Regions from separate parts of the Streptomyces sp. NPDC052064 genome, predicted to be linked through region 1. Evidence: predicted binding sites of a transcription regulator. Region 1 holds the regulator's gene; the other holds the start of a gene.
The links. Region 1 encodes HspR, which represses chaperone genes until heat shock. Its sites were predicted from a motif close to TTGAGNNNNNNNNNCTCAA; they were not measured.
Positions count from the first base shown of each region.

Region 2: the regulator HspR is predicted to act here: its motif matches at 2,829-2,847, upstream of lon (endopeptidase La).

Region 1 is NZ_JBVJJE010000002.1:256,407-263,626, reverse strand. It holds gene dnaK (molecular chaperone DnaK) at 1-9, shown strand, start outside; gene grpE (nucleotide exchange factor GrpE) at 6-662, shown strand; gene dnaJ (molecular chaperone DnaJ) at 699-1,877, shown strand; gene ACZ6TU_RS05800 (heat shock protein transcriptional repressor HspR) at 1,883-2,335, shown strand; gene ACZ6TU_RS05795 (sugar ABC transporter substrate-binding protein) at 2,607-3,716, shown strand; gene ACZ6TU_RS05790 (DUF418 domain-containing protein) at 3,709-4,905, opposite strand; gene ACZ6TU_RS05785 (helix-turn-helix transcriptional regulator) at 5,268-6,311, shown strand; gene ACZ6TU_RS05780 (helix-turn-helix transcriptional regulator) at 6,274-7,220, opposite strand, start outside.
Region 2 is NZ_JBVJJE010000001.1:26,699-33,918, reverse strand. It holds gene ACZ6TU_RS00175 (response regulator transcription factor) at 1-233, opposite strand, end outside; gene ACZ6TU_RS00170 (spermidine synthase family protein) at 358-1,035, opposite strand; gene ACZ6TU_RS00165 (rhomboid-like protein) at 1,208-2,035, shown strand; gene ACZ6TU_RS00160 (GNAT family N-acetyltransferase) at 2,048-2,695, opposite strand; gene lon (endopeptidase La) at 2,870-5,323, shown strand; gene ACZ6TU_RS00150 (MarR family winged helix-turn-helix transcriptional regulator) at 5,495-5,986, shown strand; gene ACZ6TU_RS00145 (protein phosphatase 2C domain-containing protein) at 6,004-6,789, opposite strand; gene ACZ6TU_RS00140 (sensor histidine kinase) at 7,146-7,220, shown strand, end outside.

The DNA of each region.
Region 1 (7,220 bases):
GCCGCGTGACGGAGGAGACCCCGGGCTTCGACGAGCAGCAGCCCGACGTCCCTTCCGGCGCCACCTCCGACGACGCCGAGCCGAAGGCCGACTCCCCCTCGCCGGAGGAGGGGGCGGCCCCGGCCGGGGACACGGGCCAGGACGTGGCTCTGGTGGCCCAGCTGGACCAGGCACGCACGGCGCTCAGCGAGCGCACGGCGGACCTCCAGCGCCTCCAGGCCGAGTTCCAGAACTACCGCCGCCGGGTCGAGCGTGACCGGATCGCGGTCAAGGAGATCGCCATCGCGAACCTCCTGACCGAGCTCCTGCCCGTGCTCGACGACATCGGCCGCGCACGTGAGCACGGCGAACTGGTCGGCGGCTTCAAGTCCGTCGCCGAGTCGCTGGAGAGCACGGCGGCCAAGATGGGCCTCCAGCAGTTCGGCAAGGAGGGCGAGCCCTTCGACCCGACGATCCACGAAGCCCTGATGCACAGCTACGCGCCGGACGTCACCGAGACGACGTGCGTGGCGATTCTGCAGCCCGGGTACCGGATCGGCGAGCGCACCATCCGCCCCGCGCGGGTGGCGGTGGCCGAGCCCCAGCCGGGGGCGCAGACGGTCAAGGCGGACGAGACCGCCGAAGCCGACGACAAGGAGAGCGGTGGCCCGGAAGAGGGCTGACGGCATAGCGGACGAAGGGAAGGAGGGGCGTCGAGGATGAGCACCAAGGACTTCATCGAGAAGGACTACTACAAGGTCCTCGGCGTCCCCAAGGACGCCACCGAGGCCGAGATCAAGAAGGCGTACCGGAAGCTCGCCCGCGAGTACCACCCGGACGCCAACAAGGGCAACGTCAAGGCGGAGGAGCGCTTCAAGGAGATCTCCGAGGCCAACGACATCCTCGGCGATCCCAAGAAGCGCAAGGAGTACGACGAGGCACGCGCCCTCTTCGGCAACGGCGGCTTCCGCCCGGGGCCCGGCGCGGGCGGCGGCTCCTTCAACTTCGACCTGGGCGACCTCTTCGGAGGCGCCCCGGGCGGTCAGGGAGCCGGCGGTTTCGGCGGTGGACTCGGTGACGTCTTCGGGGGCCTGTTCAACCGCGGCGGCGCGGGCCCGGGCACGCGTACGCACCCCCGGCGCGGCCAGGACATCGAGTCCGAGGTCACGCTGAGCTTCACGGAGGCGATCGAGGGCGCGACCGTCCCGCTGCGGATGTCCTCGCAGTCGCCCTGCAAGGCCTGTTCGGGCACCGGCGACAAGAACGGCACACCGCGGGTGTGTCCGACCTGCGTCGGTACCGGACAGGTCGCCCGGGGCAGCGGCGGTGGCTTCTCCCTCACCGACCCCTGCCCGGACTGCAAGGGCCGCGGCCTGATCGCGGAGAACGCCTGCGAGGTCTGCAAGGGCAGCGGCCGGGCCAAGTCCTCGCGGACCATGCAGGTGCGCATCCCCGCGGGCGTCAGCGACGGCCAGCGGATCCGGCTGCGCGGCAAGGGGGCGCCGGGCGAGCGCGGCGGCCCGGCGGGCGATCTGTACGTGGTCGTGCACGTCGACTCCCACCCGGTGTTCGGCCGTAAGGACGACAACCTCACCGTCACCGTCCCGGTGACCTTCGCCGAGGCGGCCCTCGGCGGCGAGGTCCGGGTGCCGACGCTGGGCGGGCCGCCCGTCACGCTGAAGCTGCCGCCGGGCACGCCCAACGGCCGCACGATGCGCGCCCGGGGCAAGGGCGCGGTCCGCAAGGACGGCACCCGGGGCGACCTCTTGGTCAGCGTCGAGGTGAGTGTTCCGCAGGACCTGACGGGGAAGGCTCGTGACGCACTCGAGGCGTATCGCGAGGCGACCGCGGGTGAGGATCCGCGGGCGGATCTGTTCCAGGCCGCGAAGGGAGCATGAGTCAGATGGACGGTCGTCGACGCAACCCGTATGAACTGACCGAGGAAACCCCGGTCTACGTCATCTCGGTGGCGGCCCAGCTGTCCGGCCTGCACCCGCAGACCCTGCGCCAGTACGACCGCCTGGGTCTGGTGTCTCCGGACCGTACCCCGGGCCGGGGGCGCCGCTATTCGGCCCGGGACATCGAACTGCTGCGCACCGTCCAGCAGTTGTCGCAGGACGAGGGCATCAACCTGGCGGGCATCAAGCGCATCATCGAACTGGAGAACCAGGTCGCCGCGCTCCAGGCCCGTGTGGCCGAGCTGGAGGACGCGCTCGACGGTGCGGCGGCGGCCATGCGGCAGCGCGAAGCGGCGGTGCACGCGTCGTACCGCCGTGACCTGGTGCCGTACCAGGAGGTCCAGCAGACCAGCGCGCTGGTGGTGTGGCGGCCGAAGCGGCAGCAGCAGTCGGACTGACGCGCGTACGCCTGTGAAAGGGGCCGGGAGGAGACTCCCGGCCTCTTTCGTATGTCTTGGGACGTTTTCGCTGGGTCTCCCGTGGATGGCTGGATGGTGCAAGGCACCGGGAGGCGATTCCGCAGGGTCTTCACAACTGCTGCGGAGCGTGGTGTTGTCATCTCGTTAAGTGGTTCCGCTTGACGCTGGGGGCGCGTCCGCGTTGGCTTTTCAGTCACATGGGCCACAAAGGTGTGCCCACGTCCGAATCACACGCGAAGTGAGCTCCCGCATGCGTCGTCGTATCTCCATATCCGTGGCCGCGGCCACGATGTCCGTCACGCTCGCCGGCTGCGGTGTGCTCAACGCGACCGGGAGCAGCGACGACGCGAGCCCGACGAAGGGCAACGACATCACGGTGGGCCTGCTGCTGCCGGAGAAGGCGAACACCCGGTACGAGAACTTCGACTACCCCATCATCAAGACGAAGGTCGAGTCCCTCACCAACGACCGGGGCCGCGTCGAGTACGCCAACGCCGAGGCGAGCGCGGACAAGCAGGCCGACCAGCTGCAGCAGATGATCGACCGCCGGGTCGACGTGATCCTGCTGGACGCCGTCGACGCACACGCCATCGCCGACGGCGTGAAGAAGGCCAAGGACGCCGGCATCCCGGTCATCGCCTACGACCGGCTGGCCGAGGGCCCGATCGACGCGTACATCTCCTTCGACAACGAACTGGTCGGCGAGGTCCAGGGACGCACCCTGCTGGAGGCCATCGGCGAGAAGGCGAGCCTCTCCGACAAGATCGTCATGATGAACGGCTCGTCGACGGACCCGAACGCCAAGCAGTTCAAGGCCGGTGCGATGTCCGAGCTCAACGGCAAGGTGACGATCGCGCAGTCCTTCGACACCAAGGACTGGAAGCCGGAGAACGCGCAGGCCAACATGGCCGAGGCGATCGAGAAGATCGGCAAGGACAACATCGTCGCGGTGTACTCCGCCAACGACGGCATGGCGGGCGGCATCGTCAAGGCGCTGGAGTCCGCGGGCGTGACCGACCTGCCGCCGATCACCGGCCAGGACGCGGAGCTCCCGGCGGTGCAGCGGATCATCACCGGCGACCAGTACATGAGCGTGTACAAGTCGTACCCGCAGGAGGCCGAGAACGCCGCGGAGATGGCCGTGGCCAGGGTCCAGGGCCGCGACATCCAGTTCGCCGCGCTCACCCGCGACAAGGTCGACAGCCCCACCCACAAGGGCATCCCCGCCCAGCTCGTGCCCGTGGTGGCGCTGACGAAGGAGAACATCAAGGACACGGTGGTCGCGGACGACATCTACAAGCTGTCGGACATCTGCACGGCGAAGTACAAGACGGCTTGCGCGGCGATCGGGCTCAAGTAGCCGGTTCCGGCGCTCGCGGTGTACCGGCCCGTCCCGGGCGTCCTGCCAGGGTGATCGCCCGGAGCAGCCACTCGGCGGGCCCGTGCCGGAAGCGCCGGATCCACGCCGTGCTGAGGGCGAGCTGGAGCGCGTACACGGCGCCCGCGAGCAGCAGCACGGCGGCAGCTCCCACGCGTCCGTAGAGGGACAGGCCGTACGCCGTGGCCACGAACATCATGGTCAGGGACTGCCCGAGGTAGTTCGTGAGCGCCAGGCGGCCCGCCGGGGCGAACAGCCGCTGGATCCGGTTTCCCCAGGGCGAGTGCAGCAGGAGCAGCAGGGTGCAGGCGTACGCGGCGGACAGGGCGGGCGCCGTCAGCATGCCCACGCCGATTCCCAGGAAGTGCCATCGGTCGTCCAGCGGCCCGTGGGCGGCGGAGGCGAAGAAGACGGCCCCCGGGGCTCCGACGGCCAGTCCGGTGGCGGTGATCCGGAGCAGCCGGGAGCGGTCCGCTCCGCCCGGGGCGAGCAGGCGCCGCTTTCCCGCCGCCAGGCCGACGAGGAACGCGGCGAGCACGCCCGGGGCCATGAGGAGAACGCCGAGGAGCGCCAGGGGCAGCCGGTCCAGGTTCTCCTGTACGACCGTGCCGGCGCTGCCACGGTAGGCGGCCACGGTGCTCGCGATCTCCTGTCGAGGGATGGACTCCTCCTCGTCGGCCCACGCGGCCAGTGCCCCCAGCCCGGTGAGGAGGACACCGAAGACCCCATAGATCCAGACGGCGGCCTTCACGGCGGTGGCCGGTCTGATCCGCCGTGCGCACAACAGGGCCAGTCCCAGGACGCCGTAGGTCATGAGGATGTCGCCGTCGTACAGCAGGACGGCGTGCACCAGGCCGAGCAGCACCAGGCCCAGGGACCGGCGCAGGTAGCGTGCGGTGACGTTCGCTCCGTCCCGTTCGGCGGAGACCGTCTGGAGGGTGAAGCTGTAGCCGAACAGGAACGAGAACAAGAGGTAGAACTTGGTGGCCGCGAACGCCGTCACCAGCCACATGGCGACCTGGTCCCAGAGGGGCGCCCCGGGCTCGCGGATCCCTTCCGACACGTAGGGATCCATGATCTGCGCGCTGTTGACCGTCAGGATGCCCAGCAGGGCGAAACCGCGTAACGCGTCAACGGCGGGCAGACGCCGGAGCTCGACTCGTGTCTGCATGCCGGGCCTCCCGCCGCCGGTAGATCTGCCATCCACACCAACACCGCGGTGAACCCGCCCGGGTTCACCGTACCGCTCACAGCCGCGCGGACCGGCGCGAACGGAAGCCGGTCCGGAACATGGCCTGTTCCCGGGATCCGCTCGACGACCGGGCCGAAGACGCGCTCCAGCAGGAGAGCCTGCGGATCGGCTGCGTTCGCGCCACTCCCCTCTCGCTCCAAGCGCCCATGAGGGCGGCTGCGCATACCGGTGGCAAATGGGGCGAAGAGGGGTTCTGGTGTGGTGAAGCCGTGTTGCGGACCAGGTCCCGTCCGCGCATAGTTGCGCTGCGAAGGACGGCGAAACCGGGGGTGGGATCGGCGATGGCCTGGCACGGGGCGGAGGAGCATCCACATGGTGCTGACCGACTGTGCGAGGCCGGGGATCGCGTGTATTCCCGGGCCGTACGGCGGGGCCGCGTGCCGCGCCGGGACGCCGATCCGGTGCCCTGCCTGCTGGAACTGGCCCTGCTGCACCCGGACCCCGACGACATGGACTGGCTGGTGCCGACCTCCCCGCAGGAGGTCATGACCCGGCTGCTGCGCGGGATGTACGACGAGGTCAGCGCGAGCCAGCGTCGGGTGGGTTCGGCCGTGGCGGCGTTCGAGTGGTACGCCGGGCTGGGGCGTCAGGTACAGCCGGCCCCGTCGGCGAGCGAGGGTCCGGCGATCCGGGTGCTGGACGGGCTCGGCCGGATCCAGACCGCGATGGACGAGGCGACCCAGGCGTGCACGACCGAGGTGCTCACCGTGCAGCCCGGCGGCATCCGGCGCGAGGCGGAACTCTCCGAGGGGCTGCACCGGGCGCTGGCGCTGCGCGGCCGTGGCGTGCGGATGCGGGACCTGTACACGCATGTCGCCCGGCACGGGCACGGGCTGCTGAACTATCTGGAGCTGATGGGCGACTCGGTGGAGGCGCGCACGTTGGACGAGGTGATCGACCGGCTGATCCTCTTCGACCGGACGGTGGCCTTCATCCCCGCCAACACCGACCGCACGATGGCCCTGGAGCTACGGCACCCGGCGATCGTCGAGTACCTGGTCACGGTGTTCGAGCGGCTCTGGCGCCTGGCCATCCCGCTGACCGCCCCGCTCCCCGACACCGGCATCGAGGGCATCTCCCACCGGGAGCAGTCCATCGCCGCGCTGCTGGCGGAGGGGCACCAGGACGCGGTGATCGCGGAACGGCTGGGGATAAGCGTGCGGACGTGCCGGGCGCATATCGCCCGGCTGTCGGAGACGCTGGGGGCGGCGAGCCGTACGCAGTTGGGTGTGCGGATCGCCCAGGTGGGGCTCGACGGTCCGCCGCGGCCGGCTGTCTCCCCGACGCTCAGTGTTCCTGGTCAAGAATCCCGGACTGCCCGATGAGATAGCCCAGTTGGGCCCTGCTCCGGCTGCCCAGCGTCGCCGCGAGCTTGGCGATGTGGACGCGGGCGGTACGGATGTTCATGCCCAGACGGTCGGCGATGACAGCGTCGGTGTGGCCTTCGGTGAGGAGGGCGGCTATGGCGCGTTGGCGGGCGGTGATGCCCTCGTGGGAGGGCTCGGGTGCGGCTTCGGGAAACATGGGGGTGGCCAGGCGCCAGAGGCGGTCGAAGGTGGTGGCCAGGTGGTCGACGATGGCCGGTTGCCGGATCTCCAGGGCCAGTCCGCCGTCCTTGTCGGCCGGCACGAAGGCCACGGCGCGGTCGACGAGGATGAGACGGTCGGGGACTTCGTCCAGCGAGCGCGCTTCGACGTCGCCCTTCAGGCGCTCGTGACGGGCGGTGATCGTCGGGAAGTGGCGCATCGTGTGCGGGTACAGGGTGCGCAGGCGGCAGCCGCGGTCCAGCGCGGCCTGATCGCGGCCGAAGGCCGTGGCATCGGCCACTTGCCCGCGTTCGCCGGTGAGTCCGGCGCGGGGCTGGACACTGGCTGTCTCCTCAGAGGCTTCGGCCATGGCTTCGGTGATGGCCTGGTTGATCCGCTCCGTGCCGGTGAGCAGCCGGATCGTGGGGGTGTCGGTGACCGCGGGGTGCGGGCCGGCTGTCCTCATCAGGGAGCCGAACGTCTCGGCCAGTCGTGCCTCACGCCGCCGCTCGCTCGCGATCCGCTCCTCGGAGGTCCGCAGCAGCCGGTGCAGCGCGACGACCGGGGCGACGGGCTCCAGCCGGAACGGTTCGTCGACGGCGGGGTGCAGCAGCCCCAGGTCGACGAGGCAGGGGGCGGCCTGGGCGTCCTCGGCCGACAACTGCCCGTGGCGCAGGGCCCGTTCATACAGCTCCGTGCCCGCGGAGC
Region 2 (7,220 bases), on a different contig from region 1:
CCGTCGAAGCCGGGCAGCATGATGTCGAGGATCAGCAGGTCGGGCTGCCAGGCCTCGGCCGTGTCGACGGCGGCCGGACCGTCACCCGCTGTTTGCACGAGGAATCCCTCGGCTCGCAGGCGGGTCGCGATGGCATCCACGATAGTGGCGTCGTCCTCGACGACGAGAACCCGGCGCTGGGCGCCCGGGGTAGCCGTCGCCGAACCGTTGTGGGAGGTGTGTGTCTGCTCCATCGCCCGCCCCTGGGGTGTGCTTTCCGGAATCAGTGGGGTGATTCCTCGGTCTGCGCATGGTTGCGATTGACGCTTGAATGATCGGCGTCAGAGGAGCAGCGTACGGGGAGTCAGCACACCTTTGCTATCCAGGGCTGATGCCGAGGTGCACGACGTCCGGAACGCCCCGGGCAACCGGGATCTCTTCGGTACGCACCCGCTGGAACCCGGCATTCCGCAAGGTTTCTTCGAATTCCGGAGAGGGCTGGGCGGACCAGACGGCGAGAACCCCACCAGGTCTCAACACCCTTGCGCAGCTTGCCAGTCCGGCCTTTCCGTAGAGATTTCCGTTGCCCTCGGTGACGGTCCAGCCGGGTCCGTTGTCGATGTCGAGGCACAGGGCGTCGTACGTGGCGGATGTCTCATTGACGTAGGCGACGAGATCGGCTTCGACGATTTTCGTGCGGGGGTCGGCGAGGGCGTCGGCGGAGAACGCGGAGAGCGGGCCGTCGAGATGCCATTCGACGATCGCTTGCTCGCGTTCCACGACCGTGATCCCTCCCCAGCGCGGCTCCGCCGCCGCGTGGGCCAGGGAGAAGCCGACGCCGAGGCCGCCGATCAGCACGTCCGGGCGGTCCCGGCCTGCCACGGCGTCCAGGGCTGCGTCGACCAGCCGCCGCTCCGAACGGCCGTCGGAGGTGTCCATCAGGAAACAGCCGTTCGCGATGATCTCCAGCCGGTCATCGTGCCGTCGCAGCACGACCTCGCCGTGCGGGCCCTCGCGACGGTCCAGCACGTGGGGGATGTCGTTCGAGGTAGGCATCCGAGCATCCTGGCAGGTGGGGGGTGTCCGGTGCCAAGAATTACGGAGCGGCCGGCGAGGGGACGCGGTGCACTGCTGTCAGGTTGCTGTGAATCGGTTCTCGCGTGGCGCCCGTCACAGACAGGAGGCGGAGGTGCGCGAAGGGTAGGGCGTGACGGAAGGAGCGCCCGCCGTGGAACGCACCGCGCCGGCCGACGAGACGGCCACGCCGACGCCGACGGGCGCGCCCGTTCCCGACGTGTCGGGGCTGCTGGACGGGGTGCCGCGGCAGCGGGCCGGCGGCCGAGGGCCGTGCGAGACCGTGGTCCCGGCCGCACGAAAGCCCACCGCGGTGGAGAAGCCTCGGCCTCGGCTCCGGATGCCGCGGCTCTGGCGGCTGTTCCCCACTCCCACAGGGACGCCGTTCACGTTCGGGTACGGGATCGTCCTCTGCCTGACCTCGCTGTTCTCCGCGTACGCGGACCCCGCCCTGGTGCACGCCCTGCTCCAGGGCTCCAGTACGGATGTGGCGCACCTGGTGCGGACGCCGGAGCTGGTGCTGGTCGGCAGTGGGCTGTGGCTGGCGGGCGGGGTGGCCTCGCCGTTCGCGATCGGGTTCGTGCTCGTGCTGACCGCGCTGGAACGGCGGATCGGCGGCCTGCGCACGGCCGGTGTCTTCCTGCTCGGGCACGTCCTTGCCACCCTGGCGACCGAGGTCCCGGTCGGGCTCGCGGTGCTGGCCGGGCAGCTCCCCGAGAGTTCGCTGCACCGGCTCGACTACGGCGTCAGCTTCGGCGTCGCCGCCGGCACCGGCGCCCTGGCCGGCCTGCTGCCGCCCTGGCTGCGCGTGCCGCTGCTTGCCGGGTTCGGCGGGATGCTGCTCCAGGACCTGCTCGACCTCACCGACCCGATGACGAACTGGGGTCACCTGATCGCCCTGGCCATCGGTGTCGCGACCTGGCCGGTGGTCCGGCGGTGGCGGGAGAGGCGCGCCGGTTCACCCGGACCGGCCCGGAGCTGAGGGCGAGGCCGTTCAGGTCCGCGGGTCGTGCTTCGCGCTGGTGAGCAGGGCCACCACTTCCCAGCCCAGCGCCTCGTAGAGCCCTCGCCCCGCGGGCGTACCGGCGAGGACACCGGTCCGTGCTCCCTCCCGTACGGCGGCACTCTGCAAGGTCCGCATGACGAGACTGCCGAGTCTCTTGCGGCGATGCTCCGGGGCCGTCTCGATCTGGTCGGCGACGGCGGTGGCGCCCGTCGGGGCCATCTGCCCGCGCGCCGCCAGGGAACCGTCCGGCGCGGTCACCATCACACGCGTCACTCCGCCGCGCGACCAGCTGCGCAGCCGGTAACCGTCGGGTACGTCCGGAGCGCTCCCCGGGAGCAGCGGGACCGTCATCAGGTAGCCGGGCTCGGGGTCGATCCACCAGCTGTCGTCCAACCAGCCGGCGACCACCGACGGGTCCCGGAACGCCTTCAGCCACACGCCGGCCCCGGTCACCGCGCCGGCCACCTTGCGGACGGACGTCTCGTCGAGGTCGTCGCCGGTCGCGCCGAACACATGCCGAGTGACGTGCCCGTTCGTCCCCACGTCGATCGTGCAGCCCCATGGCTCGGTCACGGGGGGAGCCGCCCCGCGCGACACGACCCATCCGTCCACCCACGCCTGCACGGTCCCGTCCACGCCAACCCCCTGTAATGAGCGCTTCGCCATTTGGCTTATTACTCTCGGACCTTACGCGCCCTCTCGCTCCCGGCGTCACAGGTGATCGCTGACAGCGAACGCCCGTCGGGGAACATCCGGCCGCTCCCGTGCATTGAGTCGGCATAGCTCAACTTGACTGCCGAAGGGGAGATCATGGCTTCGACGTCCACACCGCTCACCCTGCCCGTGCTGCCACTCGACGACGAGGTCGTGCTGCCCGGGATGGTGGTCCCGCTGGACCTGAGCGACTCCGAGGTCCGTGCCGCGGTGGAGGCCGCCCAGGCCGCTGCCCGGTCAACGCCCGGAAAGCCGCGGGTACTCCTGGTGCCACGCATCGACGGGACGTACGCGAACACCGGTGTGCTCGGCACCGTGGAGCAGGTCGGCCGGCTGGCCGACGGCGACCCGGGGGCGCTGATCCGCGGCCGGGGCCGGGTGCGCATCGGTGCGGGGACCACGGGTCCCGGCGCGGCCCTCTGGGTCGAGGGCACCCGCGTCGACGAATCCGTCCCGGAGCCTTCCCCAAGTTCTCAACTTCGTTCGAACAGGGGAGACCCCTATCCCGGGCAGGTCGCCGAACTGGTCAAGGAGTACAAGGCCCTCGCCACCGCCTGGCTGCGCAAGCGCGGTGCCTGGCAGGTCGTCGACCGGGTCCAGGCCATCGACGACGTCTCGGCGCTCGCCGACAACTCCGGCTACTCGCCCTTCCTGACCACCGAGCAGAAGGTCGAGCTGCTGGAGACCGCCGACCCGGTGGCCCGGCTGAAGCTCGCCACCCAGCAGCTGCGCGACCACCTCGCCGAGCAGGACGTGGCCGAGTCCATCGCCAAGGACGTCCAGGAAGGCGTCGACAAGCAGCAGCGCGAGTTCCTGCTGCGGCGTCAGCTGGAAGCGGTCCGCAAGGAGCTGCGCGAGCTGAACGGCGAGCAGGAGGGCGAGGAGTCCGACGACTACCGCACCCGCGTGGAGGCCGCCGACCTGCCCGAGAAGGTCCGCGAGGCCGCGCTCAAGGAGGTCGACAAGCTGGAGCGGTCCTCCGACCAGTCGCCCGAGGGCTCGTGGATCCGCACCTGGCTCGACACGGTCCTGGAGATGCCGTGGAACGAGCGGACCGAGGACGCGTACGACATCCAGGGCGCCCAGGCCGTCCTCGACGCCGAGCACTCCGGCCTTCAGGACGTGAAGGAGCGGATCACCGAGTACCTGGCGGTGCGCAAGCGGCGTACGGACCGGGGACTGGGCGTGGTCGGCGGGCGGCGCGGCGGTGCCGTGCTCGCGCTCGTGGGTCCGCCCGGCGTCGGCAAGACCAGCCTGGGCGAGTCCGTCGCCCACGCGATGGGGCGCAAGTTCGTGCGCGTCGCCCTCGGCGGCGTCCGCGACGAGGCCGAGATCCGCGGTCACCGGCGTACGTACGTCGGCGCGCTGCCCGGCCGGGTCGTCCGCGCCATCAAGGAGGCCGGGTCGATGAACCCGGTCGTGCTGCTCGACGAGATCGACAAGGTGGGCTCGGACTTCCGGGGCGACCCGGCCGCGGCCCTTCTCGAAGTGCTCGATCCGGCGCAGAACCACACCTTCCGGGACCACTACCTGGAGGTCGAGCTGGACCTGTCGGACGTGGTCTTCCTCGCGACCGCCAACGTCCTGGAGGCGATCCCGGAGGCGCTGGCCGACCGGATGGAGATCGTCCGCCTGGACGGCTACACCGAGGACGAGAAGGTCGTCATCGCCCGCGACCACCTGCTGCCGCGCCAGCTGGAGCGGGCCGGGCTCGACAAGGACGAGGTGGCCATCGACGAGGGCGCGCTGCGCAAGCTCGCCGGTGAGTACACGCGCGAGGCGGGCGTCCGCACCCTGGAGCGGTCGATCGCCCGGCTGCTGCGCAAGGTCGCGGCCCAGCACGAACTGGGTGAGCGGGAGCTGCCGTTCACCGTCCGGGACGAGGACCTGCGCGACCTGATCGGACGGCCGCACCACGTGCCCGAGTCCGCCCAGGACCCGGCCGAGCGCCGGACGTCCGTGCCGGGCGTGGCGACGGGCCTCGCGGTGACGGGCGCCGGCGGTGACGTGCTGTACGTCGAGGCGTCGCTGGCCGACCCGGAGACGGGCGCGGCCGGGCTGACCCTGACCGGTCAGCTGGGGGACGTGATGAAGGAGTCCGCGCAGATCGCGCTGAGCTTCCTGCGCTCCCGCGGTGCCGAGCTGGAACTGCCGGTGGGTGATCTGAAGGACCGGGGCGTGCACATCCACTTCCCGGCGGGCGCGGTCCCCAAGGACGGACCCAGTGCCGGAGTCACGATGACCACGGCCCTCGCCTCGCTCCTGTCCGGCCGTCTGGTCCGCACGGACGTGGCGATGACCGGCGAGGTCTCGCTGACCGGCCGGGTCCTGCCGATCGGCGGCGTGAAGCAGAAGCTGCTGGCCGCCCACCGCGCCGGGATCACCACCGTGATCATCCCCAAGCGCAACGAGCCCGACCTGGACGACGTCCCGGCGGAGGTGCTGGACAAGCTCGACGTCCACGCCGTCACCGACGTCCGCCAGGTCCTGGAGCTGGCGCTCGCGCCGGCCACGGCGGATGCGGCGCCGGAGGTTCCGGTGGCCGCGTGACGGAGGTCACCGGATGGTGAAGGCCCGGGTCCGTGAGGGAGCCCGGGCCTTCACCATGTGGCGGCCCTGTGGACCCGCACCCCGTGACCTGCGGAATACTTGCCGAACTGCGGCGATGGCCGCGGACGGCGGAAAATGCAGGTAGCGGGCGACGACCGAGGCAGGGCTCACGTGCACCAGGACGGCAACGACGACGGACACCGGGACGCCTCTCTGGCCGGAACCGGTGTGGATCAGCCTGCCTTTCTGGCGCTGGAGCGGGAGCTGACCGTGCTGCTGCGGCGGGCCCGGGCCAGTCAGGGCGAGATGGCCCGGGAGGTCCACCCCGACCTGGAGTCGTCCGCGTACGGCCTGCTCGTACGGCTGGACGAGTGCGGCAAGCAGCGGGCCACCGAGCTCGCCGCCTACATCGGCGTCGGCAAGGCCACCATGTCCCGCCAGCTGCGCGCCTTGGAGGAACTCGGCCTCGTCGCCCGCGAGCCCGACCCCGTCGACGGACGCGCCTGGCTCGTCGCCCTCACGCAGGAGGGCCACGACCGCGTCAGCCGGGTGCGCGAGGCCCGCCGCGCCCGCTACGCCGGGCGCCTGGCCGACTGGGACACCCACGAGGTCACGGAACTGGCCCGGCTGCTGCACCAGCTCAACCGCGGCATGGAGAAGTAGCGCCCGGTTCCGGGTGTTCAGAACTCGACGTACAGGGCCGTCGCGTCGTCGTGCGTCTTGCTCCGGCCCAGGAACGATGTGGCCGAATCCGCCCGTTCCAGCGTCCTTACCCGGTCCACCAGCGCCTGTGGCCCCTCCTTGCGCATGACGTTGAAGCAGTCCGTCCAGTCGCCCTCCTCGAACCTCTCCACCCAGCGGGCCGCCCCGTCCGTCAGAGCGGCCAGGGCGCGTACCTCACGGCGGGGCAGGATTCCGGTCACCGCGCGCCGCGCCACCGAGGGATCGGCCGCCGCCGTGAAGAAGCCGCCCTCCTTGTTGCGGACCGTGGAGTCCACCAGCGCGTCCGTGGCCAGGACAGAGCGGGGGAGGAGAGCCAGACGATCGTCCAGGAAGGGCGTCACCACGCCGTCCGGGGACTCCACGAGAAGAGCCGAGTCCGACAGAACCAGGTGCTCCACCGTTTCCGGGGACCAGCGGGCCACGACCACCGTGGCCTGAGGTGTTCGGGGGTGAGAAAGGTCACAGGTTGAGGCGTGTGCCTCGGCGGTACGCGCGATGGCACGGGACAAGACGTCAACCAGGGGAACATCCGGGAGTGAAACGGTCAGTTCGGTCAGCGCTCCACCGAGGCGCGCGGTGAACCAGGGGACGGAATGCAGACAACCCGTCCCGCCCTTCGGCGGTGTGACACCGTCCAGGACGACGACCGAACCGCCCTGCCCGGAGGCCGGTAGTCCGATACTGGCGAAGTCCTCGTTGGGGCGCTCCGCGTCTCCCGGTTCCGTGGCGAGTTCAGTACGCATCCAGCCAGTCTGCACGAGCCCTTCACAAGGCCCGCAAAAGGCTGGCAATGGTTGCCGGGCCGGCGCGGCCATACAGGTCAGGCGCCCCGTTTGGGGTGGAATGCTTTGTTCCGGGAAGAGGTGGTGGCGAATACTGCCACCGCCTGCCCGCGGCGTCCAACCGGCCTGCCGCGCAAGGCCGCTGCAAGGGCCAGCGGAACTTGCCCCTCAACTCGCCTCCGGGGTTCACTCCTTCGGGTGGCGGGTCAGGTGATGCGTGTGCGCTGCCCACCGGCGCTGGGAGGGTCGGGAAGTGTACCCGGAGTACGCGCCAGTTGACGGAGCGTCATCCGGGCCCAGGAGTTCACGAGTCAGGAATGCGAGCACCGGTGCAGAAGACGCGGCCTCGTCGCACAGGCAAGCAGACGGCCCCCGTTCAGGGCGCTGAGCCG